DNA from 2 places in the Citrobacter sp. KH_055_1 genome. Region 2 is predicted to be linked to the other one. Evidence: predicted binding sites of a transcription regulator. Region 2 holds the regulator's gene; the other holds the start of a gene.
The links. Region 2 encodes Fur, which represses iron uptake genes when iron is present. Its sites were predicted from a motif close to ATAATAATGAGAACNACTATCAA; they were not measured.

Region 1 (9,148 bases), 1.8 Mb from region 2:
TCGCAACCGGTCGCACCCGGAACACCACCTTTAACCAGCAGCAGGTTGCGCTCAGCGTCAACGCGTACTACGTCAAGGCTCTGAACGGTGACACGCTCGTTACCCATCTGACCTGCCATTTTCTTGCCTTTGAACACTTTGCCCGGAGTCTGGTTCTGACCGATAGAACCCGGAACGCGGTGAGACAAGGAGTTACCGTGAGTCGCGTCCTGGGTACGGAAGTTCCAGCGCTTAACGGTACCAGCGAAACCTTTACCTTTAGAGGTACCGGTTACGTCAACTTTTTTAACGTCAGCAAACAGTTCAACGCTAATGTTCTGACCAACGGTGTATTCTTCACCATCTGCCAGACGGAACTCCCACAGGCCGCGGCCAGCTTCTACGCCAGCTTTAGCAAAGTGACCAGCTTCCGGCTTGGTTACACGGTTAGCTTTTTTAGCACCAGTGGTAACCTGAACAGCGCGATAGCCATCGTTAGCCAGATCTTTGATCTGAGTAACGCGGTTTGCTTCAACTTCGATAACGGTTACTGGGATAGATACGCCATCTTCAGTGAAGATGCGGGTCATACCCACTTTTTTACCGACTAAACCAATCATTGTATCAACCTCTCAATCGCTCGATGACCTGATTAACCCAGGCTGATCTGCACGTCTACACCGGCAGCCAGGTCCAGACGCATCAGAGCATCAACGGTTTTTTCAGTTGGCTCAACGATGTCAACCAGACGCTTGTGAGTGCGAATTTCGTACTGATCACGCGCGTCTTTGTTAACGTGCGGAGAGATCAGAACGGTAAAGCGCTCTTTGCGGGTCGGCAGCGGGATCGGACCACGAACCTGCGCACCAGTGCGCTTGGCAGTCTCGACGATTTCCGCGGTTGATTGATCGATCAGACGATGATCAAACGCTTTCAAACGGATACGGATTCTTTGGTTCTGCATGAGACCAGAGCTCCAATTATTTTATAGACGAAATAGTTACTCCTCAAACCCATTACGATTGATGGGAGAGTGTAACCGTTCTTACAGAGTTCCCCGATTGGGAACATTGTCTGGTATCGCTTTCGCAGTACCGGTGGCTCATATCGAACCGCTGTCAATATTAGACAAGCCCGCGCATTATACGTAAATCTCAGCCTTACGCAAGTGCCGTGTAGATATTAATCACTCAACCAGTAATGCGAGCCCGATTCCGCTCTGAATGCAGAGGTTTTTGTTCATCGTAATTTCTCCGGAAGGAAGCCAACAGAATGAGCAATCAAGCCTTGTATGGTCAGCACGATTTCTTGAAGGTGGCATCTATTTCCACAAAGGATTCGCGCATGTACGCCGACCTCCCCTTTCTGTTTTTCTACATTTCATTATGCGGGCTACTTTGGGCCCAGGATTTACGTACCGGGTTATTACCCGACAAGTTGACCTGCCCTCTGCTCTGGTGCGGTCTTATTTACTACCAGTGCTGTAAACCGGCACTGTTATCCGACGCACTTTGGGGAGCCATAGCAGGCTATAGCGCATTTTCGCTGATCTACTGGAGCTATCGCCTGGTGCGGCGGTATGAGGGATTAGGCTATGGTGATGTAAAATTCCTCGCCGCATTGGGTGCCTGGCATCGGTGGGAATCATTACCACTATTGGTCTTCCTTGCGGCTTGTTTAGCGTGCTGCATGATGGGAGCTGATTATGTAAGATACGGAAAAAAAGGACTAAAAAACCCGCTGCCTTTTGGACCCTATCTGGCGGCTGCGGGTTTTATTATTGGCGGGGTAAATCTGGTACGGGGCTTTTAGTCACTGACTTTAATTTGCGACTGCAGGTAATTTTGCAATCCCAGTTTTCCAATCAGATCCAGCTCCGTTTCGAGCCAGTCGATATGCCCTTCTTCGTCGGTGAGGATCTCTATCATCATATCCCGACTGACATAGTCATGAACGCTATCGGCATAGGCAATGGCTTCACGTAAATCTTTTGCGCCATCCAGCTCAAGTCGAAGATCTGACTGAAGCATCTCCTCAACGTCTTCGCCAATCCCCAACTTACCCAAGTCCTGTAAATTTGGGAGCCCTTCTAAAAACAAAATACGCTCGATGTATTTATCGGCGTGTTTCATCTCATCAATAGATTCATGGTACTCAACATCATTGAGCCGAGTCAGCCCCCAGTTTTTAAACATTCGGGCATGAAGAAAATACTGGTTGATCGCGACAAGCTCATTTCCCAATAGTTTATTGAGATAACTTATGATTTTAACATCACCTTTCATTTTATAGTCCCTCCGCTTCCACTCTTAGAGCGTAGATGGGGCTACAGGGATGTCAAAAAAAAGAGTGTGACTTAGGCGATCTCTTTAAATTCTGGCATTTGTGTTAATTCATCTTGCATCACTTCACGCGCAGCGCGAATGCATTTACCACATTGATTTCCAACAGGAATAAATTTTCGTAATTGTTGAAAAGATTGCGGATGAAACTGGCGAACAGCCTGACGAATTTTTTTATCACTTATCGCATTACACAAACAAACGTACATGATCGCTCCCGTTCAATTTATGCGCAAAGTGTAAATGAGAATAGTTATGATTACAATAGCACAATACTGTTTGTATGCCGACGCGGCTTGCGAAAAATGCGAATAAATATTACAGGTGTCAAATATCAGGCAGCAAAAAGGGCGCCTAAGCGCCCTTTTCAATTCAAAACTAATTAACGAGTAATTAGCTCAGAACTTTAGCAACAACGCCCGCACCAACAGTACGGCCGCCTTCACGGATTGCGAAACGCAGACCGTCGTCCATCGCGATCGGGTGGATCAGGGTAACAACCATTTTGATGTTGTCGCCCGGCATTACCATCTCTACGCCTTCCGGCAGTTCGATGGTACCCGTCACGTCAGTAGTACGGAAGTAGAACTGCGGACGGTAGCCTTTGAAGAACGGAGTATGACGGCCGCCTTCGTCTTTGGACAGGATATAAACTTCAGATTCGAACTTGGTGTGCGGCTTGATAGAGCCCGGCTTAGCCAGTACCTGACCACGTTCGATTTCTTCACGTTTGATACCACGCAGCAGAACACCAACGTTCTCACCAGCACGGCCTTCGTCCAGCAGTTTGCGGAACATTTCAACGCCAGTACAGGTAGACTTAGCAGTCTCTTTGATACCAACGATTTCAACTTCTTCGCCAACTTTAACGATACCGCGCTCTACACGACCGGTAACAACAGTACCACGGCCGGAGATGGAGAATACGTCTTCGATAGGCAGCAGGAACGGCTTGTCAATCGCACGCTCTGGTTCCGGGATGTAAGAATCCAGGTAGCCAGCCAGTTCAACGATTTTAGCTTCCCACTCAGCTTCGCCTTCCAGCGCTTTCAGAGCAGAACCACGAACGATCGGAGTATCGTCGCCCGGGAAATCGTACTGAGACAGAAGTTCACGAACTTCCATTTCTACCAGTTCCAGCAGCTCTTCGTCATCAACCATGTCGCATTTGTTCAGGAACACGATGATGTACGGAACGCCAACCTGACGACCCAGCAGGATGTGCTCACGAGTCTGCGGCATCGGGCCGTCAGTCGCAGCAACAACCAGGATCGCGCCGTCCATCTGCGCAGCACCGGTGATCATGTTTTTAACATAGTCGGCGTGGCCCGGGCAGTCTACGTGTGCGTAGTGGCGAGACGGGGTGTCATATTCAACGTGAGAAGTGTTGATGGTGATACCACGTGCTTTTTCTTCCGGTGCGTTATCGATCTGATCGAATGCACGAGCAGAACCGCCGTAGGTTTTAGCCAGTACGGTGGTGATTGCAGCGGTCAGAGTAGTTTTACCGTGGTCAACGTGGCCGATGGTGCCGACGTTAACGTGCGGTTTTGTACGTTCAAATTTTTCTTTAGACACGGCTATATTCCTTACTATAGTGCTCTCCCCTTATAGAGAGAGCACGGGATTTTGGTTTTTAACCTGCGGCTTATTTACCGCGGGCTTCGATTACGGCCTGAGCAACGTTGTTCGGCGCATCATCATACTTCAGGAATTCCATAGAGTAAGATGCACGACCTTTGGTCAGAGAACGCAGCTGAGTTGCATATCCGAACATTTCAGACAGCGGAACTTCAGCATGAATCTGAACACCAGTAGCGTTAGATTCCTGACCTTTCAACTGACCACGACGACGGCTAAGGTCACCGATGACGTCACCAGTGTTCTCTTCCGGCGTTTCTACTTCAACCTTCATGATCGGCTCAAGCAGAACAGGTTTCGCTTTCTTAAAGCCATCTTTGAAGGCGATAGAAGCAGCCAGTTTAAACGCCAGCTCAGAGGAGTCAACGTCATGGTAAGAACCGAAGTGCAGACGCACGCCCAGATCAACAACCGGATAGCCAGCCAGCGGGCCAGATTTCAGCTGTTCCTGGATGCCTTTATCAACGGCCGGGATGTATTCGCCAGGAATTACACCACCTTTGATGTCGTTGATGAACTCGTAGCCTTTCGGGTTTGAACCCGGCTCCAGCGGGTACATGTCGATAACAACATGACCGTACTGACCGCGACCACCAGACTGCTTAGCGTGTTTACCTTCGATATCGGTAACTTTCGCGCGAATCGCTTCACGGTAAGCAACCTGAGGTTTACCGACGTTCGCTTCAACGTTGAATTCACGCTTCATGCGGTCAACGATGATGTCGAGGTGCAGCTCACCCATACCGGCGATAATGGTCTGGTTAGATTCTTCGTCAGTCCATACGCGGAAAGACGGGTCTTCTTTAGCCAGACGGCCCAGAGCCAGACCCATTTTTTCCTGGTCAGCTTTGGTTTTCGGTTCTACCGCGATGGAGATTACCGGCTCAGGGAATTCCATACGCTCCAGAATGATCACGTGGTCTGGATCACAAATGGTGTCACCAGTTGTCACATCTTTCAGACCGATCGCAGCCGCGATATCGCCCGCGCGAACTTCTTTGATCTCTTCACGCTTGTTGGCGTGCATCTGTACGATACGACCAAAACGTTCACGAGCCGATTTCACTGGGTTGTAAACAGTATCACCGGAGTTAACCACGCCAGAGTACACGCGGAAGAAGGTCAGGTTACCCACGAACGGGTCGGTAGCGATTTTGAATGCCAGAGCAGCAAACGGCTCTTCATCGCTAGCGTGACGCTCAGCCGGAGTATCTTTACCGTCGTCCAGAATACCGTTGATCGCAGGTACGTCGATTGGGGATGGCAGGTAATCAATTACCGCATCCAGCATCGCCTGAACACCTTTGTTCTTGAACGCAGAACCACAGGTTACCAGGATGATTTCGTTGTTCAGAACGCGCTGACGCAGAGCAGTCTTGATCTCTTCTTCAGTCAGTTCTTCACCACCGAGGTATTTCTCCATCAGCTCTTCTGAAGCTTCTGCAGCGGACTCGATCAGGTTCTGGTGCCATTCTTCAGCCAGTTCCTGCATGTCTGCCGGAATATCTTCATAAGTGAAGGTTACGCCTGCGTCTTCTTCGTTCCAGTTGATGGCTTTCATTTTCACCAGGTCAACAACACCGGTGAAATGTTCTTCAGCACCAATAGCCAACTGCAGCGGAACAGGGTTCGCGCCCAGACGGGTTTTGATCTGACCAACAACTTTCAGGAAGTTCGCACCCATACGGTCCATTTTGTTAACGAACGCAATGCGTGGAACTTTATATTTGTTAGCCTGACGCCATACGGTTTCAGACTGCGGCTGAACACCACCAACTGCGCAGTAAACCATTACTGCACCATCAAGCACACGCATGGAACGTTCTACTTCGATTGTGAAGTCAACGTGCCCCGGGGTGTCGATGATGTTTACGCGATGCGGTTCATACTGCTTGGCCATACCAGACCAGAATGCAGTAGTCGCTGCGGAGGTGATAGTAATACCACGCTCCTGCTCCTGTTCCATCCAGTCCATGGTGGCTGCGCCGTCATGAACTTCACCGATTTTATGGTTTACACCGGTGTAGAACAGAATACGTTCGGTAGTAGTGGTTTTACCGGCGTCGATGTGCGCACTGATACCGATGTTACGGTAGCGCGCGATGGGTGTTGTACGAGCCATTTGATTCCTCGTTTATCTTTTAGGCGTTCAATTTAAGTAGCCCAAAGCGGGCTGCTTACAGGAAGCGCCCGCCTGGTGACTATTACTCCGAAGGGATTACCAACGGTAGTGTGCGAACGCCTTGTTGGCTTCTGCCATACGGTGAACGTCTTCACGTTTCTTAACTGCAGTACCTTTGTTTTCTGCAGCATCAGAAAGTTCGTTCGCCAGGCGCAGAGCCATGGATTTATCACCGCGTTTACGAGCAGCTTCAACGATCCAACGCATTGCCAGAGCATTACGACGAACCGGACGGACTTCAACTGGTACCTGATAAGTAGAACCACCAACGCGGCGAGACTTAACTTCGACAGTCGGGCGCACGTTTTCGAGGGCTACTTCAAAGGCTTCCAGGCCATCTTTACCAGAGCGCTGAGCCAGGGTCTCCAGGGCGCTGTATACGATGGTTTCTGCAGTAGATTTTTTACCATCTACCATCAGGATGTTTACAAATTTAGCCAGCAGCTCTGATCCGAACTTAGGATCCGGCAGAATTTTACGCTGACCAATGACGCGACGACGTGGCATGGGAATACTCCGTTGTTAATTCAGGATTGTCCAAAACTCTAAGAGTTTAGTTTGACATTAATATAAAACGTTTGGCCTTACTTAACGGAGAACCATTAAGCCTTAGGACGTTTCACGCCATACTTGGAACGTGATTGCTTACGGTCTTTAACGCCGGAGCAGTCAAGCGCACCACGAACGGTGTGGTAACGAACACCCGGAAGGTCTTTTACACGACCGCCACGGATCAGGATCACGGAGTGTTCCTGCAGGTTGTGACCTTCACCACCGATGTAGGAAGTCACTTCAAAACCGTTAGTCAAACGCACACGGCATACTTTACGCAGTGCGGAGTTTGGTTTTTTAGGAGTGGTGGTATATACACGGGTACATACACCACGTTTCTGCGGGCAGGCTTCCAGCGCAGGCACGTTGCTCTTTGCAACTTTGCGTGCGCGTGGTTTGCGTACCAGCTGGTTAACTGTTGCCATTAAATAGCTCCTGGTTTTAGCTTTTGCTTCGTAAACACGTAATAAAACGACCTCATACAATATGAGGACGCAGAATTTTAGGTCGGTGTCGAAAAGGTGTCAAGAAATATACAACGATCCCGCAATTACCAGGCAATCTGGTTGGGATGCTTCACCGTAAGTCTGACGAAGTCAGTATAGCTAACCCTGACGACACTGTCTGAAATTTGACCACCCAACCCGCGAGCCTTAATGTCTTCTTCCAGTACATAAACCTTAATGGAGGCATTTTGCAGCGTTTCAAGGAAACGGCTGCCTTCTATGGCTGCAGTCACGCCGTCCTGAAGCAATAAAAGCTCATCGTCTGCGCCAACAAGACGCAGCAGGGAGGAGAAGTCAGTCAGCCACGGTGAGCGATGTAGAGTATGCAGCATGCGCGTTTAGAACCTCATAATGACGTCATAGTTGCCCAGTTCACGGCGCAGTTCTTCAGGTTCAAGTACCGTCGCATCGACAACGAATTTCATGTCCGTATCAAGGCCACGTTCGCGCAATGAGGCAGCGCACAGCCAACATTGTTCTATATCGTACAGCCCCAACAATTTGAAGGTCGCAATATAGTCCCGTGCCAGAATGAGATCAGGTTTTTGCTCTGGCAGGATTTGGAAGACGCCGTCCCCGATAAAAAAGACGCCGAGATCTTCTGTTAGTGCTGATGTCGCCAGTAGTGCATCCAGACCTTCACGGCCCGATGCGCTCCCGTGAGGCACGGTGGAAAATACAAAAGCGATTCGATTCATTAGAACTGCACCACGCGATCGCACGTCAGGGATGCCTCAGCGAGCGAACCCAGCCCACTAAGGTTAAAACCCGCTTGTAAATTAGCCCCAGCCAACGCCAACCTCTCTGCTTCAGTTTCATCAACAACGCCGCGGCGTAGCGCCGCTGCCACGCAGATATTTAGCTCTACGCCATGCTGTTGATTAAGCTGTTGCCAGGCGCGAACCAGATCAAATTCATCACTGGCGGGCGACGTCAGCAGATTGGCGTTATACACGCCTTCACGATAGAAAAAGACACGGCTTAACTCATGACCTTCTTCAATCAATGCGTGAGCAAATTGCAATGCGCTGCTCGCCTGCTGCGTACCATAAGCAGGTCCAGTCACGACGATAGCAAAGCGCATTACTTGTCTTGCCCCTGGAAATCACCGCTCTTGAACTGGCGAATATAAAGATAAACCGTGTGCTTGGAGATGTTCAGGCGGTCAGCAACTTGGTTAATAGCATCTTTGATATCGAAGATACCTTTCTCATACAAGTTCAGGACAATCTGACGATTCTTCGCATTGTTGGAGACGTTACGATCGGCATTCACTTCTTCAATCGTGAACTCCAGCGTCTGGGTAACCAGATCTTCCACTGATGAGGCGAAGTTCACGGCAGAACCCACTTCTGGGGTTTCCGGTGGAATAAAGGTATTCATTATCTGCGAGAAAGGAACATCAAGGTTCATATTGATACACAGCAGACCAATTACGCGATGCTCACGGTTGCGAATGGCAATCGTCACCGACTTCATCAAGACACCGCTTTTCGCACGTGTGAAGTAACACTTCGACACGCTGCTATCCGCACCCGTCATATCATGCAGCATGCGCAACGCCAGATCGGTAATCGGTGAGCCAATTTTACGACCCGTATGTTCACCGTTAGCAATGCGAATAGCCGAGCATTTCAAATCCTGCAAAGAGTGCAATACGATTTCACAATGGGAACCAATGAGCATCGCCAACCCGTCCACTACCGCTTCGTAGGATTTAAGGATATCGAAGTCGGTTTGATCGAAAGGACGTTGATCCAGCAAATCTAGCTCACTGGTTTCGTTGGTTAAAAGCGACCTGGACATGAAAAAAAGCACTCCTTTTCAGGAGCCTGTCGTTATGTTGTCAGGGCAGGCTCATCACTATTAGGGGCATCTAAAGTAATACAGCGCACGAGGCGCTTTCCAGTATTAATTATATCCTGTCGATAATAAAAAACCGCCGC
Region 2 (9,148 bases):
AAGAAGGAGTGGTTAACGCTGGAAGAAGTAGTAGGTAGCGCCCTGCAAATGCTGGAACCCGGCTTAGCCGCGCCGATTAATCTGTCGCTTCCGGCGCCGTTGACGCTGATTCACGTTGACGGTCCACTGTTTGAACGGGTGCTGATTAACCTGCTGGAAAACGCCATTAAGTACGCAGGTCCACAGGCACAAATCGGCATTGATGCGCAGGTAGAAGGTGAGCATCTGTTTCTGGATGTATGGGATAATGGCCCCGGCATTCCAGCGGGCCAAGAACACGCTATTTTCGACAAGTTCTCCCGGGGAAACAAAGAATCCTCTGTACCGGGCGTAGGGCTGGGACTGGCTATTTGTCAGGCGATTGTGAACGTACACGGCGGGACGATTACCGCCCACAATCGACCGCAGGGTGGCGCATGCTTCCGTGTTACACTCCCGCAGGAAACGCCCCCTGAACTTGAAGATTTTCATGAGGATATGTGACAAACGTACTGATTGTTGAAGATGAACAGGCCATTCGCCGCTTTCTGCGCACCGCGCTGGAAGCCGATGGCCTGCGCGTTTACGAAGCAGAAACGCTGCAACGTGGCCTGCTGGAAGCGGCCACGCGAAAACCCGATCTCATCATTCTCGATCTCGGCCTGCCGGACGGTGACGGCATCGATTTTATTCGCGACCTGCGACAATGGAGTGCCATCCCGGTGATTGTGCTTTCTGCCCGCAGTGAGGAGAGCGACAAAATCGCCGCGCTGGACGCCGGTGCCGATGATTATCTCAGCAAACCGTTTGGTATTGGCGAGCTGCAGGCGCGTTTACGCGTGGCCTTACGCCGCCACGCAACCGGGCAAACGCCCGAACCGGTGGTTCAATTCTCAAACATTAAAGTGGATATTGCCGCGCGGCTGGTACACCGTGGTGAAGAGGAAATACATCTGACGCCGATTGAGTTTCGCCTGCTTGCGGTCCTGCTGAACAACGCGGGTAAAGTGCTCACCCAACGCCAGTTGTTAAACCAGGTATGGGGACCCAATGCCGTCGAGCACAGCCACTACCTGCGAATCTATATGGGGCACTTGCGCCAGAAGCTCGAGCTGGACCCGGCCCGTCCACGTCACTTTATTACCGAAACCGGGATCGGCTATCGATTTATGCCGTGAACAGATGCTGAATAAAAAAGCCGGATCAGCATATAAGCTATCCGGCTTTTATAATTCATGCCGGATGGCGACGCGAGCATCGTCATCCGGTCTACGCCTTATGCGTTTTTCAGCACTTCGCTGACAATCTCAACCGCTTCTTTCTCAATCTGCTGGCGATGCTCAGCGCCGAGGAAGCTTTCACAGTAAATCTTGTAGGCGTCCTCGGTGCCGGACGGGCGTGCGGCAAACCAGCCGTTGTCGGTCATCACCTTCAGACCGCCAATGGAGGCACCGTTACCTGGTGCAGCGGTCAGACGTGCAGTGATCGGGTCACCGGCAAGCGTACTGGCGCTAACCATTTCCGGAGACAGTTTAGACAGCGCAGCTTTCTGCGCAGACGTCGCGGGAGCCTGTAAACGGTTGTAGCTTGGCGCACCAAAGCGCGCGGCCAGTTCATTATAGTGTTCCTGCGGATTTTTACCGGTAACCGCGGTAATTTCCGCCGCCAGCAGGCACATGATGATCCCGTCTTTGTCCGTCGACCATGGCGTACCGTCGAAACGCAGGAATGACGCGCCCGCGCTCTCTTCACCGCCAAAGCCAAAGCTGCCGTCAAACAGACCGTCAACGAACCATTTAAAGCCAACCGGCACTTCCACCAGCTTGCGACCCAGGTCATTCACCACGCGGTCAATCATCGCGGAGGACACCAGCGTTTTACCGACAGCAACCTCTTTGCCCCACTGCGGACGATGCTGGAACAGGTAGTTGATTGCCACCGCCAGATAATGGTTCGGGTTCATCAACCCAGCCGGGGTAACAATGCCGTGACGGTCGTAGTCCGGATCGTTGGCAAACGCCAGATCGAACTTATCACGCAGCGCCAACAGACCCGCCATGGCACACTCAGAAGAGCAGTCCATACGGATGGCGCCATCTTTGTCGAGATGCATAAAGCGGAAGGTCTGATCAACCTGATCGTTAACGATGGTCAGATTCAGTTTGTAGTGCTCAGCAATACGCTTCCAGTATTCGATACCGGAGCCACCCAGCGGATCAACACCCAGCGTCAGGCCCGCTTTCTGGATCGCGGCCATATCGACGATGTCTGCCAATCCTTCAACGAACGGTTGCACCAGATCCTGTTCTTTCACGTGACCCGACGCCAGCGCCGCATCCAGTGAAATACGTTTCACGCCGTTAAGGTCATCGGCCAGTAGTGCATTGGCCCTGTCTTCCACCACTTTAGTGACGTTAGTATCTGCCGGACCACCGTTTGGCGGGTTGTATTTAATCCCGCCATCTTCCGGCGGGTTATGGGACGGTGTGATCACAATACCGTCAGCCAACGGGCCGCCTTTTTTGTTGTGGACCAGGATAGCGTTAGACACGGCGGGCGTTGGCGTATAGCCGTTATTTTCCTGCACGATGACATCAACACCGTTTGCCGCCAGCACTTCCAGTACAGAGATAAATGCCGGTTCAGACAGCGCGTGAGTGTCCTTGCCCACATAACAAGGGCCAGTAATTCCGTTTTTCGCACGTTCTTCAGCAATCGCTTGAGCGATAGCCAGAATGTGCGGTTCGTTAAAACTGTGACGACCTGCACTGCCGCGATGCCCGGACGTACCGAACTTAACGGCGTGCTCTGCATTCCCTGCTTCTGGTTTCAGTACATAGTACTGTGCCGTCAGTTGGGCGACGTTAATCAAATCACTCTGTTGTGCAGGTTGACCTGCACGATTGTGGATTGCCATTGCCTGGTCCTTCTAATGCAAGGATTAAATTGTTCCGCAAACCTTTTCAATCAATTCCGCAGGGAATTGCATTGACTGCATGATGTGTTCAACCATGCTGCATTTACGGCCGGTATTCGTGTTGGTGATCACCCAATACGGCGTGCCTGGCACGTGTTTCGGCTTGGTTTGATTACCATTTTTCAGCAGCGTCTGTTCATCCGCTGCAAAATAGACGCGCGTGCGACCATGCAACGATTCTGTTGCCTCGGCAAACGCGTGTTGATCCAGTGAATAGAGTGTAGACAGCACCAGCATAAAGCGATTCACTGCTTTTTTCTGTTCCGCATATTCATCGGAAAGCAGCAGTTCACGCATGGCGCGCACTTTGTCTTTTACAGGGTTAACCGGCTTGGCTTCCACGACAGGTTGCACGGCGCGGACGTCTTTCACCACCGGCGTGGCAGGCTGTGATGCAGCGGAAAACTTCAACATACGCCGTAAAATGTCGGATGCGCTCTCGCCGATATGCTTGGTATGGCTGGCAATATAGCTATAGAGTTCATCATCAACTTCAATCGTTTTCATCTTAATCCAGTGCGGTGTTTAGCTGAATACAAGTTGTTGGGACTGTACACGCGTAGTGTAAAGGCAAATCCCAACAGCGGATAGCGTCAAGCCCGATGGCCGGAAAAACTCGGAGTAACCGTAGTTGTTGCAGCCGTGTGGCAGAATGGTCAACATGATACCCTAACCCGCTAGCGTGAAAAAAAGAACTTTGCCATGAAATTGAATATCCGAGCGCAATCTGCACAAAACCTGCACAATAATTCTCCCATCGTCCTGGTGCACGGGCTGTTTGGCAGCCTGGACAATCTGGGCATACTGGCCCGCTCTCTGGTTGTCGATCACAATATCATCCAGGTTGATATGCGAAATCATGGCCTCTCCCCCCGTTCTCCGGAGATGAACTACCCGGCGATGGCGCAAGATCTGCTGGATACGTTGGATGCCCAACAGATAGAAAAAGCCACCTTTATTGGCCATTCAATGGGGGGCAAAGCCGTGATGGCGCTAACCGCCCTGGCACCGGAACGTATCGATAAGCTGGTGGCTATCGATATTGCCCCGGTTGATTACCAGGTCCGCCGTCACGATGAGATATTTGCGGCGATTAATGCGGTGACGGATGCAGAAGCCGCGTCGCGCCAGCAGGCGGCTAGCGTGATGCGCCAACATCTTAAAGAAGAAGGCGTGATCCAGTTTCTGCTGAAATCATTTATAGACGGTGAATGGCGCTTTAACGTCCCGGTATTGTGGGATCAGTATCCGCATATTGTCGGCTGGGAAACCATTCCGGCCTGGGATCACCCGGCGCTGTTCATCCCTGGGGGGAACTCACCGTACGTTACTGAAGCGTATCGAGCCCCATTGCTGGCGCAATTTCCCCAGGCACGGGCACATGTTATTGCCGGCGCGGGCCATTGGGTGCATGCAGAAAAACCCGAAGCCGTGCTGCGCGCCATCCGTCGTTATCTGACAGAACAGGCTAACTGATTAAAAACTCAGCGTCCGCGCGCGATTACGTGCGTGGGCGTTGGCGCGCCTCCCCTGCTGATGTATGATGGCGCGCTATCCATCCGGGCAGACGCCTGGCTGATTGTTTCCCCGAAGTCACCAAGATCATGGCCAAAGAACAAACGGACCGTACGACATTAGATCTGTTCGCGCAGGAGCGTCGCCCGGGACGACCCAAAACCAATCCGCTTTCGCGTGATGAACAGTTACGTATTAACAAACGTAATCAGCTTAAACGCGACAAAGTTCGTGGGCTTAAGCGTGTCGAACTGAAACTGAACGCCGACGCCGTTGACGCGCTGAATGAGCTGGCTGATGCGCGTAATATGAGCCGCAGTGAACTCATTGAAGAAATGCTGATGATCCAACTCGCCACATTGCGTGGTCAGGCATAGTCTGAAATTCTGCTCTATACCCTAAATAATTCGAGTTGCATCAAGGCGGCGACGCAGCGAATCTCCAGGAGTGTACATAAGTACGTGACTGGGGTGAGCGAGGAAAGCCAACGCACATGCAGCTTGAAGTATGACGGGTATAAATCATAAATCGTGTAGCACAGAGTGCAGTCCAGCGTGTTTGCTGTTTCCGCATGCCTGACTGTTCTGCTATGATTGCCCTTATCCGTGGGCAATGCGCCACCACCATTTCAATAAGTTTCAAGAGGTTATTTTACTCATGGCAATCACTGGCATCTTTTTCGGCAGCGACACCGGTAATACCGAAAACATCGCAAAAATGATTCAAAAACAGCTTGGTAAAGACGTTGCCGATGTACATGACATTGCAAAAAGCAGCAAAGAAGACCTGGAAGGGTATGACATTCTGCTGCTCGGCATCCCGACCTGGTACTACGGCGAAGCGCAGTGTGACTGGGACGACTTCTTCCCGACCCTCGAAGACATTGATTTTAACGGTAAACTGGTTGCTTTGTTTGGCTGTGGCGATCAGGAAGATTACGCAGAATATTTCTGCGATGCGTTAGGCACGATTCGCGACATCATCGAACCGCGCGGCGCAACCATCGTCGGTCACTGGCCAACGGCGGGTTACCACTTTGAAGCATCCAAAGGTTTGGCTGACGACGACCACTTTGTCGGCCTGGCTATCGATGAAGATCGCCAGCCTGAACTGACCGCAGAACGCGTTGAAAAATGGGTTAAGCAGATTTCAGCGGAACTGCATCTCGACGAGATTATTAACGCCTAATTTCGTGCGGCGCAGATCTTCATCTGTGCCGCATCAATAGATAAAACCAATCAAAATAATTGCTACAAATTTGTAACTTTCTCGCCTGACCCTGTACAATGGCTGGATGCCAATCGGGTATTGCACAGTGTGTTTGTTGGCGATACCACGTTTTGATTAACAATATTTGCCAGAGGCTTGCAGTTTTCATTTAGGCGTGGCAGTTCTATAATGATACGCATTATCTCAAGTGCATTTTCTGTCACTTCTTTTAATGAAGTGAACCGTTTAGCTACAGGACAGATTCCGCATGACTGACAACAATACCGCATTAAAGAAGGCTGGCCTGAAAGTAACGCTTCCTCGTTTAAAAATTCTGGAAGTTCTTCAGGGACCGGATAACCATCACGTCAGTGCGGAAGACTTATATAAACGCCTGATCGACATGGGTGAAGAGATTGGTCTGGCGACCGTGTATCGCGTGCTGAACCAGTTTGATGATGCCGGTATCGTAACCCGCCATAATTTCGAAGGGGGCAAGTCCGTCTTCGAACTGACTCAACAGCATCATCACGATCACCTGATTTGCCTCGACTGTGGCAAAGTGGTCGAATTCAGCGATGACTCTATCGAAGCGCGCCAGCGTGAGATTGCCACTAAACATGGTATTCGTTTAACGAATCATAGCCTCTATCTTTACGGCCACTGCGCTGAAGGCGATTGCCGCGAAGATGAGCATGCGCACGACGGTGTTGCAAAATAAGTTTTGAATCACGTCAGTCCCCCGCTCAACGTTGAGCCGGGGATTAACGTATCAGTAAAATTTAAGTACGAAATAGTCACAATCACCGCCAACCATCCGCCGACTATCCGCAAAATGTGATAACCTCCCCCGCGGTTAAATCAAAATAACACGCGTAGAAAACGTGATGGCTCAAAAACTCCAAATGAGCCATGATGTCCCACAACATTTTATTTTTGTTACTATTATATGCGCACCAGACGTTAGAACCCGCATGGAACAGTTAAGAGGCTCACGGTGTTAAAAGAAGAGATCTTTGCATTTTTGGCAGAAGAGACCCGTCATTTTTCTTTTGACTCGCTGGACGACTTTCATACGGCCCAAACGATGGCAGAACACTTCAATGTGAAGCGTAATACCATCAGCCACTATCTGAATCAGCTCATTGACGATAATCTGGTCATAAAACTGAATACCCGGCCCGTCTATTTTCTGCACAAAGCCGTTTTTGAAGAACAGTTTTTTCGTGTCAGTCAGTCCGTCTTCTCAGGCGCCGCTGAGCTAAAAAAGCATCAATATAAACAACAAGACACGTTTGCCGGATTGATCGGTTCCCAGGGAAGTTTAGTCCCCGTTATAGAAAAATTGAATACCGCGATCTGTTATCCCCCTCACGGTCTGTCAGTAATGCTGTATGGCCCGACCGGCAGCGGTAAGAGCATGCTGGCACAATTATCCTGGCAGCGAGCTGTGGAGAAGAAAATCCTGCCCCCCACCGCGCCATTTATTGCGTTCAATTGTGCTCAATATGCCAACAACCCTGAATTACTTTCGAGTCACCTCTTTGGCTATATCAAAGGTGCATTTACAGGGGCAGATAAAACCAGCGAAGGACTTCTGCAAAAAGCCGATGGAGGGGTGCTATTTCTGGATGAGATCCACCGCTTACATCCGGAGGGTCAGGAAAAGTTATTCACCTTTATGGATACCGGGCGTTTTCGTCGCATGGGGGAAAGCGAAAAAGAAATCAGCGCTCAGGTCAGACTGGTTTTCGCCACAACCGTCTCGCCCAAAGAGTATTTTCTGGACACGTTTATACGTCGTATCCCGCTGAATATTGCCATTCCTTCGTTGGAACAGCGCGGTGAAGCGGAAAAAATCCAGTTTATTTATGCCTTTTTCCTGCATGAGTCGAAACTGCTCAAGCGCAATATCAAACTGTCCCCACAGGTGCTGAACGTCTTAAAACGACACATCTACAGCGGAAATATCGGTGAATTAAAAAATACCATCACCTGCCTGAGTGCCACGCGTTTTGCAAAGTCTCAAGCAGATCAGTGCCTCTCTTTACACTTAGACGATCTACCAGACAGCTTTATGCCGCATGGTGTGCAAATTAATCACCAGGTTGTAGGAACCGCTGTCGTATTTACCCCTTCGATGACGCTACAGCAATTGGTTCTCCCTGTAGTACCGTTGAACTATTTTATTAGTGAATTCTGGGATAAGATCTTCAGCCTGTTTCAGCAAAATAGCGAAAATGTACTGCTCCCAGAAGTCTCTCGTGAAATCGATACGCTGTTCGATAAGATCATATTTAACCCAACGGCACAAAACGATCACCCGGCCATTTATTCACATCTCAATACTATCCAGGATATTGTTCAGCAGATAGAAAGCAAACATTCGGTCCAATTTAACGGTAATCGACTGTACGGCTTAGCATGGTATTTATTTACTAAAAATAAGCAGGGTAATGACGGCATCCTGGCGCATAAAAAAACGCTCAAAAATTTACATCAGTATATTAGCCAACATTTGGCAGAAGAGAACCTGATTGCGAGTATGTTATCAACACAGATCGCCCAGCGATTTGATCTCAAGATTACCCAGGAAGATGACGTTTTCTTCACGCTATATTTGAAAAGTATGAAGATGGTGACCGTTGCACCACGAACCAAAGCGGTCATTCTGGCACATGGCTATGCAACGGCCAGCAGTATTGCCAATGTCGTGAACCGCATGTTGGGTGAAACCCTTTTTGCCTCCTTCGATATGCCTATCGACACGGCCATCAAAGATATCGCCAGTAATATACTGCAGTACATTAATGATAATGATATGTCCAATGGGCTGGTCATTCTGGTAGATATGGGGTCGTTAACGGATATTTACTCTGAGTTCAATAAAAGCATCCATTTCCCTGTCGCCATTATTAATAATGTCTCCACGGCAATGGCGCTACACGTCGGTGAGTTATTATTAGATAACGCTCCGCTGGAAAGCATTGTTGAGAACGTCACCTCTTACCAAAAGAATGACAGTAAAATCATCTATTCAGAGCAGGTCAAACGTCCAGTAATCATTACCAGCTGCTATACCGGAATGGGTACGGCGCAGCGAATACAGACATTGCTGGAAGACAGTATTCCGAAAGAAGCAGGGGTGGATGTTATCGCCTATGACCACCAGCTACTGCTTTCAGAGTCCTCCCGCCAGTCACTGTCTCAGTTCTATGACATTATTGCTGTTGTCGGAACAGCTAATCCGGATATCCCCTTTATTCCCTATATTTCATTGGATGACCTGATCAGCGGCCGGGGTGATGTTCGCCTGGAAACGGTTTTCCAGGGCATTGCTGATACCGATATGATTCAGACCATCAACGACAGATTGGTACATAACTTTTCGCTCAAGCGGGTCATCGCTCAGTTGACGATTCTGGATACCGGAAAAATCCTTGAGCACCTTGATATCTGTATCAGTAC

Region 1: bfd (bacterioferritin-associated ferredoxin) is a predicted target of Fur. The motif match lies at 2,565-2,587, and genes of this name have one in related genera.

The regions. Positions count from the first base shown of each region.
Region 1 covers NZ_CM174473.1:378,490-387,637, reverse strand. The annotation lists gene rplC (50S ribosomal protein L3) at 1-599, opposite strand, end outside; gene rpsJ (30S ribosomal protein S10) at 632-943, opposite strand; gene AC3ITF_RS01860 (prepilin peptidase) at 1,324-1,791, shown strand; gene bfr (bacterioferritin) at 1,788-2,264, opposite strand; gene bfd (bacterioferritin-associated ferredoxin) at 2,336-2,530, opposite strand; gene tuf (elongation factor Tu) at 2,715-3,899, opposite strand; gene fusA (elongation factor G) at 3,970-6,084, opposite strand; gene rpsG (30S ribosomal protein S7) at 6,181-6,651, opposite strand; gene rpsL (30S ribosomal protein S12) at 6,747-7,121, opposite strand; gene tusB (sulfurtransferase complex subunit TusB) at 7,247-7,534, opposite strand; gene tusC (sulfurtransferase complex subunit TusC) at 7,541-7,900, opposite strand; gene tusD (sulfurtransferase complex subunit TusD) at 7,900-8,286, opposite strand; gene AC3ITF_RS01810 (helix-turn-helix transcriptional regulator) at 8,286-9,008, opposite strand.
Region 2 covers NZ_CM174473.1:3,314,374-3,323,521, forward strand. The annotation lists gene kdpD (two-component system sensor histidine kinase KdpD) at 1-483, shown strand, start outside; gene kdpE (two-component system response regulator KdpE) at 480-1,157, shown strand; gene pgm (phosphoglucomutase (alpha-D-glucose-1,6-bisphosphate-dependent)) at 1,256-2,896, opposite strand; gene seqA (replication initiation negative regulator SeqA) at 2,921-3,463, opposite strand; gene ybfF (esterase) at 3,659-4,432, shown strand; gene ybfE (LexA regulated protein) at 4,561-4,848, shown strand; gene fldA (flavodoxin FldA) at 5,129-5,659, shown strand; gene AC3ITF_RS15750 (ryhB-regulated fur leader peptide) at 5,870-5,956, shown strand; gene fur (ferric iron uptake transcriptional regulator) at 5,949-6,401, shown strand; gene AC3ITF_RS15760 (sigma-54-dependent transcriptional regulator) at 6,678-9,148, shown strand, end outside.